2 regions of the Cupriavidus sp. HE11 genome follow, and region 2 is predicted to be linked to the other one. Evidence: predicted binding sites of a transcription regulator. Region 2 holds the regulator's gene; the other holds the start of a gene.
The links. Region 2 encodes LexA, which represses DNA repair genes until DNA is damaged. Its sites were predicted from a motif close to ACTGTATNNNNATACAGT; they were not measured.
Positions count from the first base shown of each region.

Region 1: ACOABP_RS00340 (CppA family protein) is a predicted target of LexA. The motif match lies at 4,224-4,241, and genes of this name have one in related genera.

Region 1 covers NZ_CP184464.1:61,555-69,390, forward strand. Annotated here, with positions in the region: gene ACOABP_RS00320 (porin) at 1-626, shown strand, start outside; gene hglS (2-oxoadipate dioxygenase/decarboxylase HglS) at 762-2,120, opposite strand; gene ACOABP_RS00330 (LysR substrate-binding domain-containing protein) at 2,272-3,183, opposite strand; gene ACOABP_RS00335 (RNA polymerase sigma-70 factor) at 3,238-4,128, opposite strand; gene ACOABP_RS00340 (CppA family protein) at 4,317-4,670, shown strand; gene ACOABP_RS00345 (thiamine pyrophosphate-binding protein) at 4,786-6,462, opposite strand; gene ACOABP_RS00350 (Bug family tripartite tricarboxylate transporter substrate binding protein) at 6,726-7,721, shown strand; gene ACOABP_RS00355 (malate/lactate/ureidoglycolate dehydrogenase) at 7,724-7,836, shown strand, end outside.
Region 2 covers NZ_CP184464.1:292,859-300,694, forward strand. Annotated here, with positions in the region: gene ACOABP_RS01340 (DUF47 domain-containing protein) at 13-639, opposite strand; gene ACOABP_RS01345 (replicative DNA helicase) at 791-2,182, opposite strand; gene rplI (50S ribosomal protein L9) at 2,311-2,763, opposite strand; gene rpsR (30S ribosomal protein S18) at 2,794-3,072, opposite strand; gene priB (primosomal replication protein N) at 3,076-3,375, opposite strand; gene rpsF (30S ribosomal protein S6) at 3,396-3,770, opposite strand; gene ACOABP_RS01370 (asparaginase) at 3,887-4,897, opposite strand; gene lexA (transcriptional repressor LexA) at 5,133-5,789, shown strand; gene ACOABP_RS01380 (hypothetical protein) at 5,943-6,116, shown strand; gene ACOABP_RS01385 (hypothetical protein) at 6,389-6,643, opposite strand; gene ACOABP_RS01390 (acyltransferase family protein) at 6,971-7,836, opposite strand, start outside.

The DNA.
Region 1 (7,836 bases), 230 kb from region 2:
AGTTCACGGGCCAGACCGGCGCGTTCTACTACGGCCTGTTCTACAGCACCGGCTATGACAGCAGCGCCGGCGGCGAAGTGCCGGGCGACTACAAGGCTGGCCGCAACTGGTCGGTGTCCGGTGGCTACGATGCCGGCCCGGTGTCGGCCCGCGTGGTCTATGACGAAGTGCGCGGCAGCACCATCGCCACCGACGACAACCGCGAGCGCCGCGCCACCATCGGCGCCAGCTACAACTTTGGCCGTGGCCGCGCGTTTGCCGGCTATCGCTGGTACTACGGCGACTTCGCCAGCAGCTCGCTGCGCACCAACCTGTACTGGGTGGGCGCCACCTACCAGGTGACCCCGGCCATCGCGGTGACCGGCGCCGCCTACTACACCGACGTGCGCAACAGCAACGCCGATCCGTACAGCTTCGTGCTGTCGGGCACCTATGCGCTGTCCAAGCGCACCGACCTCTACGCGATCACCGCCTACGCACAGAACCGCAACGGTTCGGCAATGGGCCTGTCGGGCTTTGGTCCGTCGCTGAACGGCAGCGCCACCACGCTGACCGCCACCAGCGAGCAGGTGGGTGCCGGCCAGAGCCAGTTCGGCGCCATCATCGGCGTGCGCCACCGCTTCTGATCGTCGCGATTGATCTTCATCTGAACGCGTAAAGCGTCCAGGCTCCACGGCGAAGACTTTCCCTTCGTCTTTCTATGGGCCCGCGCAGGTGTTTGCCTGTGCGGGCCTCTTTCTTTTTGATGGCTGTTTGCGGGCTCAGCCGGCCAGTCCCAGCGACTTCAGCGCGGCATCCAGCGATGCCTGCTGCTCGGCTGCGTACAGCGCCAGTTCGTCGCTGACCGTTGCGCCCAGCGCCTGCTCGAAGGCGGCGCGATTGGGCGATGCCTGCAGATCGTCGCGGTTCTCGTCGCCAAGGTTCGACTGGAAGATGCCGGCGGCGCTGACCGGCAGGAAGTCTTCGTAGGTAATCGGTTCGGCCACCAGCGCGCCAGCAGCGATCAGCGCGTCGACATCGCCGCCATCGGCCGCTGCATTGCCAACCGCGTACCGGTAGTACGCCAGGCCTTGCTGGCGCAGCGACTGATGATCGTCCGGAAAGGCCTGGAACACGTCGCCCAGCGTCTTGCGATAGGCATCGGCGTTCGAACCGTCACCGGCCGGGGTGATGACCTTGCGCACCTCGTTGAGCAGCTCGTCGTAGAGCTGGCGGCCCTTGGGCGTCAGCGCCACGCCGCGCTGCTCGATCTCGCCGAAGCGGGCCGTATGGGTACCGGCCTCGCCGCCATCGCGGAAGGTGACCGGTTCGCTCAGGGCCAGGAAGCTGGTCTGGCGCAGCAGGATCGGGCAACGGCGCGTGGGCGGGCCCTCCACCACGGCCTTGGGCTGGATGCCACGCGAGGGCATCTGCTGCTGGACGATGTCGATGTCCAGCGTGCGCGGCGTCAGGTGGTTGATATGCGGCCCGGGAAAGCACACGATGTCGGCGATCAGCGGATGCGTCTTGCGCAGCTTCCAGTACAGGTCGGCATCGACCGTGGACTTGCCGTGCCAGCGGAACGTCTCCAGCGCCTCGGCCACGAAGCGGGCGGCGTCTTCGGCAGCCAGCCCGCCCTGCTGCTCGGCACGCTCGATCATTGCCAGGCAGCCCGGCGTGAAGATCGACCGGGTAGCCAGCACCGATGCGGCGGCGTCGCGCAGCGCGGCGTCCTGGATCAAGTCAAGGCGCAGCAGCGACGTGAACACGCGGAACGGGTTCTCGGCCAGGCCGGCAGTGTCCCTGGGCCGGAAGGCCGTGGAGTGGACCGGCACGCCAGCCACCGACAGGTCGTAGTAGCCCACCGGGAACATGCCCATCACGCCGAACAGGCGACGGATCGTAGCCAGTTCGGCCGGCGTGCCCACGCGGATGGCGCCGTGGCGCTCTACCTCGATGCGCGATTCCTGGCCGGCCGCGCCAGCGGCAGCGGCGCCGACGCTCGCCAGCACCTCGGCGTTGACGTCCGATACCAGCGACATCAGCGTGCCGTACTGCGGCACCTCGGCACGGTACATATCGGACATGGCGCGCGAGAACTGGGCGCGGATCTGGCTGGGGGACGTGAAGGCGGCAGACATGTTGTTCCGGGGACGACTCAAGTGACTGAAAAGAGCCGCCAAGTGTGGTGGGCCAGGTGCGGCCCGACAAGCGATTTTTCCGGCCGACTTGATGCGGTTTTCGCATCAACTTGATGCCCAGCCAGGCTGCATCAGCCTTTGTCCCTTCGCATCACGTCCTTTCGCATTGCCGCAGCAGCCAGTCGGCAAACAGTGCTGCCTTGTCGCGATCGCTGCCATCGCCGGGTTTGGCCTGCCGGTAGGTCAGGAAATAGGCGCCGCTTTGGCCAGAGCCCCGCGCTTCGGCAAACGGCAGCGCCGCGAGCCGGCCGCTTTCGATTTCCGTGCGCACCATCATTTCTGGCAGAACGGCGATGCCGAGTCCGCAGATGGCGGCGCCCGTGACCATTGTGAACAGGTCGTAACGCGGCCCCAGACGGGCCTGGCGCCGGATCGTCTCGTCATCGCCCCCGAACCAGTCCGGCCAGGCGTCGGGCCGGCTCGCCAGGTGCAGCAGCGGCAGTTTCAGCAGGTCTTCACGCTTGCGCAGGGGCGCGCCCTGCAGCAATTGCGGGCTGCACACCGGGATCGACGGGCCCTCTTCCAGCAGCTTGGCGGACGGATGCCCGTCCCACGCGTCGTCGCCAAAGTAGATGGCCGCATCGAACAGCGAATCGGCAAAGTGGAACGGCTCGGGCCGCGCGTGAATATTGACGACGATGCGCGGATGCTCGGCGCGGAACGCCGCCAGGCGCGGAATCAGCCATTGCGTGGCGAAGGTGGGCACCACGGCCAGTTCAAGCACCTCCATGCCGCCCGCGCGCGAGGCCAGGTCCTTGGTGGCGCGCTCGATGGCCTTCAGTTCGGCGCGGATTTCACGCACATAGCGGTCGCCGTCGGGCGTCAGCACCACGCGCTGGCGCACCCGTTCGAAGAAGCGCACGCCTAGCCGTTCCTCCAGTGTCTGGATCTGCCGGGAAATTGCGCTTTCGGTGACGTTCAGTTCCGCCGCGGCGCGCGTGAAGCTGCCTAGTCGGGCAGCGCACTCAAGCATCTGGAGCGCGATCAGGCTGGGCAGGCGCATGGTCAGGGACAGGCAATCAAGAAGGCAATCGAAAAGGACATCGGATACGGAAAATCAGGGATGCGCGATAGCGGCCAGGATGCGCTTGAGCTTGTCGGGGTTGCGTTGTGCGTGGATGCCGACGATGCGCTCGCCATCGGTCTCGATGCTCTGGGCCGATTCGAGCTGCCCGTCCACGAAGCGCAGCAGCGCCCACTGGCCGTTAAGCACCACCATCCGCACGTGCACCGCCAGGCCGCGCCGCTGGGCCGCGAAAAAGACCTGCGCGATCTTGCCGCCGCCGACCAGCGGCTTCGGAAAGCTGGACACCTTGCCGCCGCCATCGCCAATCAGCGTGGCCTCGTCGGCCAGCAGGCCGCGTATTGCATCGAAACTGCCCTGCTCCAGCGCCTGGGCAAACCGGCGCACCAGGTTCAGGTGCATGTCCTTGCGCACGGGCTGGCGTGGCCGGGCGTCGCGCAACTGAACCTTGGCACGGCTTACCAGCTGACGGCAGGCCGTCTCGCTCTTGCCGATGACCGCCGCCACCTCGGCATAGTCGGCGTCGAAGACTTCGCGCAGCAGAAACGCCGCGCGCGCTTCGGGCGTCAGGCGTTCCAGCAGGAACAGGAACGCCACCGACACATCGTCGGCACGTTCGTGAATGGCTTCGGGCGTATCGGCACTCTCGCCCAGCAGCGGCTCGGGCAGCCAGATACCGGCGTAGTGCTCGCGCTGGAGCTTGGCCGCGCGCAGATGGTCGATGGCCAGCCGTGTGGTGACGGACACCAGCCAGGCCTCCGGGCTGTCGATCACGGTGCGATCGGTGCCGTGCCAGCGCAGCCAGGCGTCCTGCACCACATCCTCGGCCTCTGCCACGGCACCGAGCATGCGGTATGCAATGGCCTGAAGACGCGGCCGAAGCTGGTCGAAAGTCTGGGTGGAATCTGGGACGGGCGCGGCCATGGCGTGGGAGTCCGGCGGTGGGGCCGTCATTGTGGCATTGGCGCCCCACCGGCGTCTCGCGCGGCGACCGACTGCGGGCTTGAAATTTCCGAACTACTGTATATATTTACAGTGTACTGTATGGATAGACAGTACCAAGAGATGTATCGGGATGGATTGAACAGTGTCGGAACCTTCGGAGCCCTGAAATGGAACACCTGATCCGTGTGCAGAACGAATATGACCGCCAGGTACTGGTCTGGCTGCGCGGACGCATTGGTGATGCAGCCTTGGTGTCGGCCGCGCGCCGCACCGCTGCGGATGGAAAAAAGCCTTATCTGTCAACGATTTGCCGGCTGCTGAACATTCGGCCGCCGTCGCGGCGCAGCTTTGCCGACGAGGCCCGCAAGACCCATCGCGCGGTGGGCGAGCGCTATCTGGCGCAGATCCGCCAGATCCTGGCAAAACCGGTTGCCCAAGGCGGGCAACATCCGCAACTTGCGCAATATTCCCAACGGGAAACCACCGGGCATGAAGCCCGGCCGCAGGGTTCTCTTTTCTAGGTATCTTCCGTGCCCTTTCGGAACCGGCCGACGTTTAGTCCGAATTATTGAATTTCCATAATTTGGACTAAACGTCTTTCACGTCACTTACTTTTGCCGCCCTTACCTGCCTGCCTTACCTCGGCAGTTCGCTGACACGCATCGCGGGCGTGATCTGCAGCGGGTCGGTCATCAACTCCAGCACGGCAGGCTTGCCAGCCTGCTGCGCCCGCTCGAAGGCCGCGGCGAAATCCTCGGTCCGTTCCACGCGCTCGGCCCAGGCGCCGCAGGCCTTCGCCATCTCCACGAAATCGGGATTGACGATGGTCGTGCCGCTCTGGCGGCCCGGATAGCGGCGTTCCTGGTGCATCCGGATCGTGCCGTACATGCGGTTGTTCACCAGGATCACGATCAGGTTCGCGCCATGAGCGGCGGCCGTGGCGATTTCCTGCGGATACATCAGGTAGCAGCCGTCACCGGCAAAGCACACCACGGTCTTCTCCGGAAAACGCAGCTTGGCGGCGATGGCAGCCGGCAGGCCGTAGCCCATTGCGCCGCAGGTTGGCGCCAGTTCGGTACGGGGCTTCCTGTAGGCATAGAAGCGGTGCAGCCATACCGTGTAGTTGCCGGCGCCGTTCGACAGCATGGCGTCCTCGGGCAGCACCTGGTTCAGGTGCGCCATGGCGGCGGCCATGTCCACGCCGGTCAGTTCCGCATGCGGCTTCGGGGGCGTGACAAAGGCCTCGTGGTCGGCGCGCGCGCCCGCGGTCCAGTCCTTCCAGGCCACCGTGGCGGGCGCAGCCAGCGTTGCGAGCATTGCGGCGCCGGGCTCCACACCTGCATGGATCGGCAGCGCGGCCTGGTAGACACGGCCCAGCTCGAAGCTGTCGGCATGAATATGCACAAGCTTCTGCTTCGGTTGCGGCACTTCCAGCAGCGAGTAGCTGTCGGTGGCGATATCGCCAAGTCGCGTGCCGAAGGCAACGATCAGGTCGGCCGTCTTCACGCGTTCGGCCAGCTTGGGACTGACGCCCAGGCTCAGGTGGCCTACATAGTGCGGGTCGCGGTTGTCGATCACGTCCTGGCGGCGGAAAGCGCAGGCCACGGGCAGATCCCAGGCCTTGACGAATGCGGCGAAGTCGCGCACGGCCCGGTCGGTCCAGTTGGCGCCACCGGCAATCACCAGCGGGCGCTGGGCGGCGGCCAGCGCGGCCGCCAGCGCCTGGGCGTCCTCGGGGCGCGGGGCGGCGGCCACGGCACGGTACGGCGCGGCGTCGGCCACTTCCACCAGGCCATCGAGCACATCCTCGGGCAGCGCCAGCACCACCGGGCCCGGACGGCCCGACGTCGCCACCTGGAAGGCACGCGCCACCATTTCCGGGATACGCGCCGGATCGTCGATCTCGGCCGCCCACTTGCACATCGACCCGAATACCGCCGCGTAGTCGACTTCCTGGAACGCCTCGCGGCCCTTGTGCTCGCGGGCGATCTGGCCAACGAACAGGATCATCGGCGTGGAGTCCTGCTGGGCGATATGCACGCCGATGCTGCCATGCGTGGCGCCGGGGCCGCGCGTCACGAAGCAGATGCCGGGACGGCCCGTCAGCTTGCCGTCGGCCTCGGCCATGTTGGCGGCTGCGCCTTCGTGCTTGCACACCACCAGGTCGATGGCCGGCTGGTCATGCAGCGCGTCCAGAACGTCAAGGAAGCTCTCGCCTGGCACGCAGAAAATGCGTTCGGTGCCATGGATGCGCAGTTGGTCGACAAGGACGCGGCCGCCGGTGCGGGCCGTCTGGGAAGCGTTGGAGGTCATGTTGGGCGTTGGGCGCGTTATCGGCTTGTTTATCGCAATGTCTGCAATTGTTCCGTTTGACGTGCGCGGCTGCGCGGCCTATCGTGCATTTCTGTTATGCGAATTCTGCAAGTCGGCACGGCGTGGGTCCGTGTAGATTTGCGGACGAGGCGCAGCACAAGACGCCCCGCCTGGCTTGGGTTTCCATCCGGAAACCGTCAGGCAGAACGGCAGCCCGCCAAGGGACTGTCGCACACGAACGTTCGCGCTACAGGAGACATGATATGAATTTTCCCCATCGCCTGATGCGGCCGATGCTGGCCGTGCTTTGTACCGGATGCATGGCCGTCGCCTCGCAGGCCGGCGCCCAGGGCGCCGATCACTACCCGACCAAGCCCATCACCTATGTGGTGCCGTTTGCTGCCGGGGGCACCACCGACCTGCTGGGCCGCCTGATCGGCCAGCGGCTGTCGCAGGTGCTGGGCCAGTCCGTGGTGGTGGAAAACCGCGCCGGCGCCGGCGGCAATATCGGCTCCGACTACGTCGCCAAGGCCCCGGCCGATGGCTACACGCTGCTGGGCGGCACGATCAGTTCGCACGCCATCAACGTGAGCCTGTATCCGAAGATGCCGTATGACCCGATCAAGAACTTCCAGCCCATCGCGCTGATCGGCACGCTGCCGAACGTGCTGGTGGTGAACGCCAGCAGCCCGTGGAAGAGCGTCCAGGACGTGATTGCCGCTGCCAAGGCCAAGCCGGGCACGGTCAACTTCGGCTCGTCAGGCAACGGCACGTCGCAGCACCTGGCCGCCGAACTGTTCGCCAACATGGCCGGCCTGCGCATGACCCACGTGCCATACAAGGGCAGCAGCCAGGCCGTGCAGGCGCTGCTGGGCAACCAGGTGGACCTGGTATTCGAGAACAGCGTGGCCGCCATGCCGATGATCCAGTCCGGCAAGTTCCGCGCGCTGGCTACCACCGGCGCCAAGCGCGCAGCCGAGCTGCCCGACGTCCCGACCATGGCGGAGTCTGGCCTGAACGGCTACGAGATCGTGTCGTGGCAGGCCATCTTCGCGCCGGCCGGCACGCCCAAGCCCATTGTCGACAAGCTGTCGACCGAAATCGGCAAGATCATCCGCCAGCCCGACGTGCGCGCCAAACTGGCGTCGATGGGCGTGGAGCCCTCGGGCGCCGGCCCGACCGAACTGGGCAATTTCCAGAAGAGCGAAGTTGCCAAATGGGCAAACCTGATCAAGGTCGCCAATATTCACCTGGAGTAAGCATGAGTGATCACCGTATCCCGACTGCCGGCCTGCACCAATGGGTGACAGACCTTTGGCTGGCGGCGGGCTCCGACGCCCGCGAGGCCACACTGACCGCCGATCACCTGGTGGG
Region 2 (7,836 bases):
CCAGTGCGAGCCTCAGGCGTTTTCCAGGACGATGCCTTCGATGATGTTCGCCACGTCCTCGCACTTGTCGGTGATGGACTCCAGCTGCTCGTAGATCGCCTTCAGCTTGATCAGGCGCTTGACGTCGGTCTCGTCGCGGAACAGCTTCGACATGGCCGAACGCATCACGCGGTCGGCTTCCGATTCGAGCTGGTCGATCTGCTGGGCAGTCTTCAGGATCGTGCTGGCGTTGCCCATGTCCTCAAGCAGGCCCACGGCGATCTTGACGGCTTCGCAGCACTGCACGCAGATCGCGGCCAGGCGGCGGGCTTCTTCGGTCAGGTGCGTGACGTCGTACAGCGAGATCGTCTCGGCCACGTCCTCCATCAGGTCCAGGATGTCGTCCATGGTCGTGATGAGCTTGTGGATCTCGTCACGGTCCAGCGGCGTGATGAAGGTCTTGTGCAGCAGATCGATCGTGTCGTGCGTGATACGGTCTGCCTTCTTTTCGGTGGCCTGCACGCGGCGGGCATGGCCTTCGGCGTTGGGCAGGTCATTGACCAACGCTTCCAGCTCGTGCGCGGCGGTGACGGCGCAGTCGGCGTGCTGGTTGAAGTATTCGAAGAACTTGCCCTCGGTGGGCATGAAACGGCCGAACATGAAATGTCCTTGTGGCGCGCCTCACGGCAGCGCTCGGTTGTGTTGCAAATGGGAGGCAGAGCAATTGCACGACAGCCGCCTCGTGGGCGGCTGTCATCAAAGCGCAATATTTTACAGGGTTGCACCGCCCAGCGGTGTAACCCCCTGACAATCAGGTGTCGTTGTCGAAGAACGCCGGGCCGCCGCTGAAGTTGTCGAACTTCGTGAATTGACCCAGGAACGTGAGCCGAACGGTGCCGATCGGACCGTTACGCTGCTTGCCGATGATAATTTCGGCAGTCCCTTTGTCCTGCGAGTCGGGGTTGTACACTTCGTCGCGATAAATGAACAGGATCACGTCGGCATCCTGTTCGATGGCGCCCGATTCACGCAGATCGGACATCACTGGGCGCTTGTTCGGACGCTGTTCCAGGCTTCGGTTCAGCTGCGACAGCGCAATGACCGGGCAGTGAAGCTCCTTCGCCAGCCCCTTCAGTGACCGCGAGATTTCCGAGATTTCCGTCGCGCGGTTTTCGCCTCCGCCCGAACCCGACATCAGCTGCAGGTAATCGATGATGATCAGGCCCAGCTGCCCGCACTGGCGCGCCAGGCGCCGCGAACGGGCCCGCAGTTCCATCGGGTTCAGTGCCGGCGTCTCGTCGATGAACAGCTGCGCATCGTTCATGCGCTGGATCGAATGCGTCAGGCGCGGCCAGTCCTCGTCCAGCAGGCGGCCGGTACGCAGCCGGTGCTGATCAAGCCGACCCACCGAGCCCAGCATACGCATGGCCAGCTGCACGCCAGCCATTTCCATCGAGAACACGGCGACGGGCAGGCCCTGCTCCACCGCCACGTGCTCGCCAATGTTCAGCGAAAACGCGGTCTTGCCCATCGAGGGACGGCCGGCGACGATGATCAGATCACCCGGCTGCATACCGCTGGTCATGCGATCCAGGTCGATAAAGCCGGTCGGCACGCCGGTCACGTCGGTGGTGGTGTCACGGTGATAGAGCTCGTCGATCCGCTCCACTACCTGCGTCAGCAGCGGCTGGATCTCCTGGAAGCCCTTCTGACCACGCGAACCCTCTTCCGCGATCGCAAAAACCTTGGATTCGGCCTCGTCGAGCAGTTCGCGCACTTCTCGCCCCTTGGGCGCGAAGGCTGCCGAGGCAATATCGTCGGCAACGGTCACAAGCTTGCGCAGCACCGAGCGCTCCCGAACGATTTCGGCATAGCGACGGATATTGGCCGCGCTCGGCGTGTTCTGTGCGAGCGAATTCAGGTACGCCAGCCCACCCACTTCCTCGGCCTTGCCGGCCACCTGGAGCATTTCGTAGACCGTGATCACGTCGGCCGGCTTGGTGGCCGAGATCAGCCGGGCAATGCTCTGAAAGATCACCCGGTGGTCGAACCGGTAGAAATCGGCCTCAGACAGGAAATCGGCAATGCGGTCCCAGGCGGCGTTATCCAGCAGCAACCCGCCAAGCACCGATTGTTCGGCCTCGATCGAGTGCGGAGGAACCTTGAGGTTGTCTAGTTGGGGATCTGCGGCGGGCGCGTTCATGGGGGGCAATTATAGCGGGGTGGGCCTGCACGGGACGGCGCCCAAAGAAAAAAGGCAGGAGCATGGCTCCTGCCTTTTCGTGCATCCGACGCACCGGTCCGGACCGGCGCATCACAGACGCGTACAGCTTAGACGTGTTCGCCCAGCACCGAAACGGTGATGTCGACCAGCACGTCGGTGTGCAGCGACACGCCAACGGTGTAGTCGCCCACCAGCTTCAGCGGGCCGTTCGGCAGACGCACTTGCGACTTCTCGACCTTGAAGCCTTGGCCTTCCAGGGCCACGGCGATGTCGGCGTTGGTCACCGAACCGAACAGACGGCCGTCCACACCCGACTTCTGGGTGATCTGGACGGTCAGGCCGTTCAGCTTCTCGCCTTCGGCTTGCGAAGCAGCCAGCTTCTCGGCGGCGGCCTTTTCCAGCTCGGCGCGCTTCACTTCGAATTCGGCGATGGCGGTTTGCGTAGCACGGCGAGCGCGCTTGGTCGGGATCAGGAAGTTACGTGCGTAACCGTCCTTCACGCGAACGATATCGCCCAGGTTGCCCAGGTTGATGACTTTTTCCAGCAGAATGACTTGCATCGTGTATTTCTCCTTGCGGTCCTGGGACTATCAGTTCTTGTGCAGGTCGGTGTACGGCATCAGCGCCAGGAAGCGGGCGCGCTTGATGGCCGTATCCAGCTGACGCTGATAGTGAGCCTTGGTACCGGTCAGACGAGCCGGCGTGATCTTGCCGTTGTCGCCGATGAAGTCCTTCAGGGTGTCCAGATCCTTGTAGTCGATCTGTTCGACGCCAGCCACGGTGAAGCGGCAGAAGCGCTTGCGCTTGAACAGCGGGTTCTGTTGCTGGAAGCGCTTCTTGTTCTTGTTGTCACGTTTGACGAATGCCATGATTCAATCCTTTTCGAATGCTTTACATCGAGTGATGTGAAAGACCAGTGTCTTGCTGTTGCGGTGCTTGCGGGCCAGAAAGCCTTCGCAGTCGAGCAGCGTGCCGAGCGGCATGCGCTCGAGCCGCTGGCCAATCGGGCCGATGCCCATGGCCACCACTGCGAATTCCACCTGCCGGGGCGTTTCCGCCTCCATCACCTCGCCGACATGCTGCAGGATGCAGTTGACGACAGGGATGCCGGCCGGCGTATAGCGAAGCGTATCTCGCTCGGCGAGCGTGGCGGTCAGCCGGAGCTGGTTCACCGCGACACAGCAGTCCGCACTCAGGCGGCCTGGCCTTCCGTGGTCGTTTGCGCGGCCTTGCGGGCTTCTTCGCGCTGCACTTCCTTCATCATCGGCGACGGAGCGGTCTCAGCCTTCTTGGTCTGGACGATCAGGTGACGCAGCACGGCGTCATTGAACTTGAACGCGTGCTCGAGTTCAGCCAGCGTGTCCTTGCCGCATTCGATGTTCAGGCAAACGTAATGAGCCTTGGCCAGCTTCTGGATCATGTAGGCCATCTGACGGCGGCCCCAGTCTTCCACGCGGTGGATCTGGCCATTTTGCGACGTGACGAGCTGCTTGTAGCGCTCGATCATCGCCGGCACTTGTTCGCTCTGGTCCGGATGGACGATAAATACGATTTCGTAATGACGCATTGACGCTCCTTTTGGGATGAGCCACCCGGGCGTCACGTCCGGTGCGGCAAGGTTGAATAGCCCGCGAGTATAGCCCGGAACCCTGCAAATCCGCAAGGCTCGGGCGCAGGGCGGGTTCAGCAGGCCATGAACACCGACTGCAGGCGCCCGGCATCGAAGCCCAGCAATGGATCGGCCGCCAGCGCAAGCAGCAGCAGCACGCGCGCCTTGTACGGGTTGAGGTCGCCCGCCGACACGAACAAACCGGCCCGCGGCGACGGATGCGCCGGTATCGACACATGCCCCGCTCCGGTACGCGAACTGCGCACCACAGCAACGCCGGCACCGGCCGCATCGGCCAGCGCCGCCGCCAGGGTTTCGTGAATCGAACCGTTCCCCGTGGCGGCCACCACCAGCCCCTTCACACCTGCCGCCACCATCGCATCGATGGCCACCCTGCCCGGCTGGGCATGGCTGACCACGATCTCCGCCAGCGGCCAGGTCGTCGGCACCGGCAAAATCGCCATGTCGCGCCGCGCCGGCATGCGCGTGAATCGAATATAGGCGTCCTGCACGTAACCGAGCGGCCCCGTATTCGGCGAGACAAACGCGTCGACAGCCGACGTGTGCGCCTTGGTCACGTCACGAGCCGCATGGATCTGCTGGTTCAGGACCACGAGCACCCCGCCACCCCTTGCATCCGGACTGGCCGCGACGCGCACGGCATCGAGCAGGTTCAGCGGGCCATCGGCCGACAGCGAGGTCGCCGGCCGCATCGCCGCCGTGATGACCACCGGCACCGGACACGTCTGCGTCAGGTGCAGGAACATCGCCGTTTCCTCAAGCGTATCGGTGCCATGCGTGATCACAATACCGGCCACATCCGGCTGAGCCGACCAGTACGCCACGCGCCCCGCCAGTTGCTGCCAGAGACCGAACGCCATGTCCTTGCTGTCGATCTGCGCCACCTGCTCGGTCGCCACGTGCGCCACATCGGCCAGCGCGGGAACCGCCTGCACCAGCTGCGACACCGGCACGGTGGCGGCCTGGTACTGGGCACTACTGGCGGGATCGCCGGACGTCCCGGCAATGGTGCCGCCAGTGGCAAGAACAACAACGCGGGGCGGCAATGACGAGGAAGCTGGCATGAATGAAGGCTGGCTTATGGACTGGCTTTAGGGGCGCACTACCCTGGATCCGACCAACGATTGTAACTGCCGCGCCGCGCCGGCTACCCCATGACAAACCCGCGAAGCCACCGGGCCGGGTTCGGTCCATGTAGAGCCCGCTGCGCAAATTGTGCTTGCACTTCACACGATACTGTATAAAATCACAGCATACTGTTTAAACATACAGTGCTTCGGCACGAGAGACCGGCGAACCATGGCGACCCTGACACCCCGGCAGCAGCAGATTTTCGATCTGATCCGCGACACGATCCGCAACACGGGCTTTCCGCCCACACGCGCCGAGATCGCCGCCGAGTTCGGTTTTTCCTCGCCCAATTCGGCCGAGGAACACCTGCGGGCGCTGGCGCGCAAGGGAGTGATCGAACTGACGCCCGGCGCATCGCGCGGCATCCGACTCAAGGTGGCACGCAGCGATTCGGAGCGTTCCGACCAGTTCACGCTGCCGATGGCTGGCGTGCTGCAACTGACACTACCGCTGGTCGGTCGCGTCGCTGCAGGCAGCCCGATCCTTGCCGCGGAGCATATCGATCGCCAATACCAAGTGGACGCCTCCGTGTTCGACGAGCGCCCTGACTACCTGCTGCGAGTACGCGGTCTGAGCATGCGCGACGCCGGCATCCTGGACGGCGACCTGCTGGCCGTCAAGAAGGCCAGCGAGGCCGCCAACGGCAAGATCGTCGTGGCCCGCCTTGGCGAAGATGTCACCGTCAAGCGCCTGAAGAAACGCGGCGACACGATCGAACTGATCGCCGAAAACCCCGATTTCCAGAATATTGTGCTCCATTCGGGCCGCGATGAATTCTCCCTGGAAGGTATCGCTGTCGGCCTGATCCGATCATCAGGCTTCTAGCGTGACCGGAGGCGCCTGACAGCGTCTCCGACTCCCGAGACTTAGGCAGCACGGCCGTCTGCCCTGGTCACCCGCTTTGCTTTGCCCACGCCGCCCCGTCCTTGCTGGACGACGGGCGCGGACCACTGCTGTCGCAAATAACGAGGTGTTGCCATGCTGCAATCGAATCCCACCGCTTCCCGCCGCCCGGTCAAGCCGGTCCCGTTCCGGCAAATCAAGGGCGTCCGCGTCTACCAGGGCGCGCAACGCCGCACGATGGTCGGCAACATGGCCGCCATCTGCCGCATGCTGGAACTCGCCGAACCGAGCACGAAGCTGCTCGACTGACGTCTTTTCGCCCGCGCCGTGCCACGCGGGCAAACGGCCCGCCTCTTCAGAGGTCAGACGCCCCGCTTTGTAAGAAGTGGAGTTGCGAGCCCACAACGTGTAATTAAGGCTTCATTTAAAACTGACAGAAGCCTGATTAAACTCACTGACGCGCACTGCATCACTGGCGTATTCGCGTCATGCGCATGACCGGACCTTGTCGACCCCGCCAAGGGCCGGTTTTTTTTGGCCGATCGCTTAGGGGGTCTGCCCGAAGAAGGCCCACCCGATCCTCAGTCTGCCAAGGGCGCGCCGAACCAGTCGGCATCGAGATCAGCCTCGAAGGCCACCGTCCAACCCGAGCCGTCGGGCACCTTGTATTTCTGAAAGTGCCCACCCACGACCCGCTCGACGGCAACGGTCTGACGGCCGCCGTCAACACCATCCACGACAAATTCAAAGTCGTCCGGCACAAACCCGTGCTTTGCACACGCGGCCGCAACCGCGTCCTGCTCTTGCTGAGGAAGATCGAAGAAGCGCTGGACCATGATCGCCTCCACTGGCATCTGGTTCTGGTATCCAGTACAGCATAGGAAATCAACAGGCGCCGGAAGCCCAACGATATACGCGCCGCGAAGCCTTGCCCAGAGCCGGTTTCCGGGCGATTCGCGGGAATACTCGAAGCCCTAAAACACCGAAAATTCCCGTGTTTTTCTCAGGGTATTCCCACGGAATTGAGGGGGCTTCGTCGCCTCCCCGGGCGCCGCGGACTCGAACCCCAGCGATCTGGCTCAACCATGCGGTTTTCTGAGAAATACTGGCAAAAAAGCTGGCAAATCGACCGGCGCCCCCCCCCGCGTAGTATCCAGCCAGCCTCAGTAAGCGCGGTTGGTCCGGCGCGCATTGTTTAGGACACGCTTCAGATGGGCTGCGATCGGGCGTTCCGCAAAGATGTGCACCGCATAGGACGCAGCGATCATCAACACGACAAGAGCCCAGAACATAATCGGGCTTTGAATGGGGGCGGCATTGAGCAGCATGTACCCGATGAACTGATGCAGAAGGTAAAGCGGGTAGCTGATGGCGCCGAGGGTAGTAGTCCGCCATGCCTTGAAAGGCCCGGTGCGCTTTGTGGCAATCAGCAGCATCGTAATGAAGAACAGGGCAACGATCAGGCCGACCACCGTCCCACTGATGGGCGTTTTATAGTACGCAGCAATGCCTGATGCCCTGCTAATGGCATGCACTGTCGCCAAACCCCACGCACTGACTATCAGTGCACCGCGGGAAATGGATAGACCTCTCGACCACGTGAGGAACAATGCTCCACCGCCGATGAAGTATGGCGCGTAGTCAGCGAGCAGCCATGGCTTGAACGCATCCAGCCCAAACACATCGACGAAGGCAGTTGCGCAGGCCCATCCCCACAGCAGCACTTCCTCTCTCTTTGTCGCGCCGAGTGCCATCGCGATTGCCACCAGCGCGTAAAACTTGATCTCGATCGCAAGCGACCAGTACGCCCCATCGATGGGCGCCACGCCTGGCCCCGAACCGAGCGACAGCATATTTGCGATGTACTGCCCAAACGTGACGGGATAGCGCGCTCCGCCGATTACTAGCGCAGTGATAAATGTGATGGTGCAGCACACCCAGAACGCTGGGAATAGCCTGGTCACACGCGAAACAACGAAGTGCCTCAGCGACCCGCTGGCCGCCGTCATGAGGATGACGAAGCCGCTGA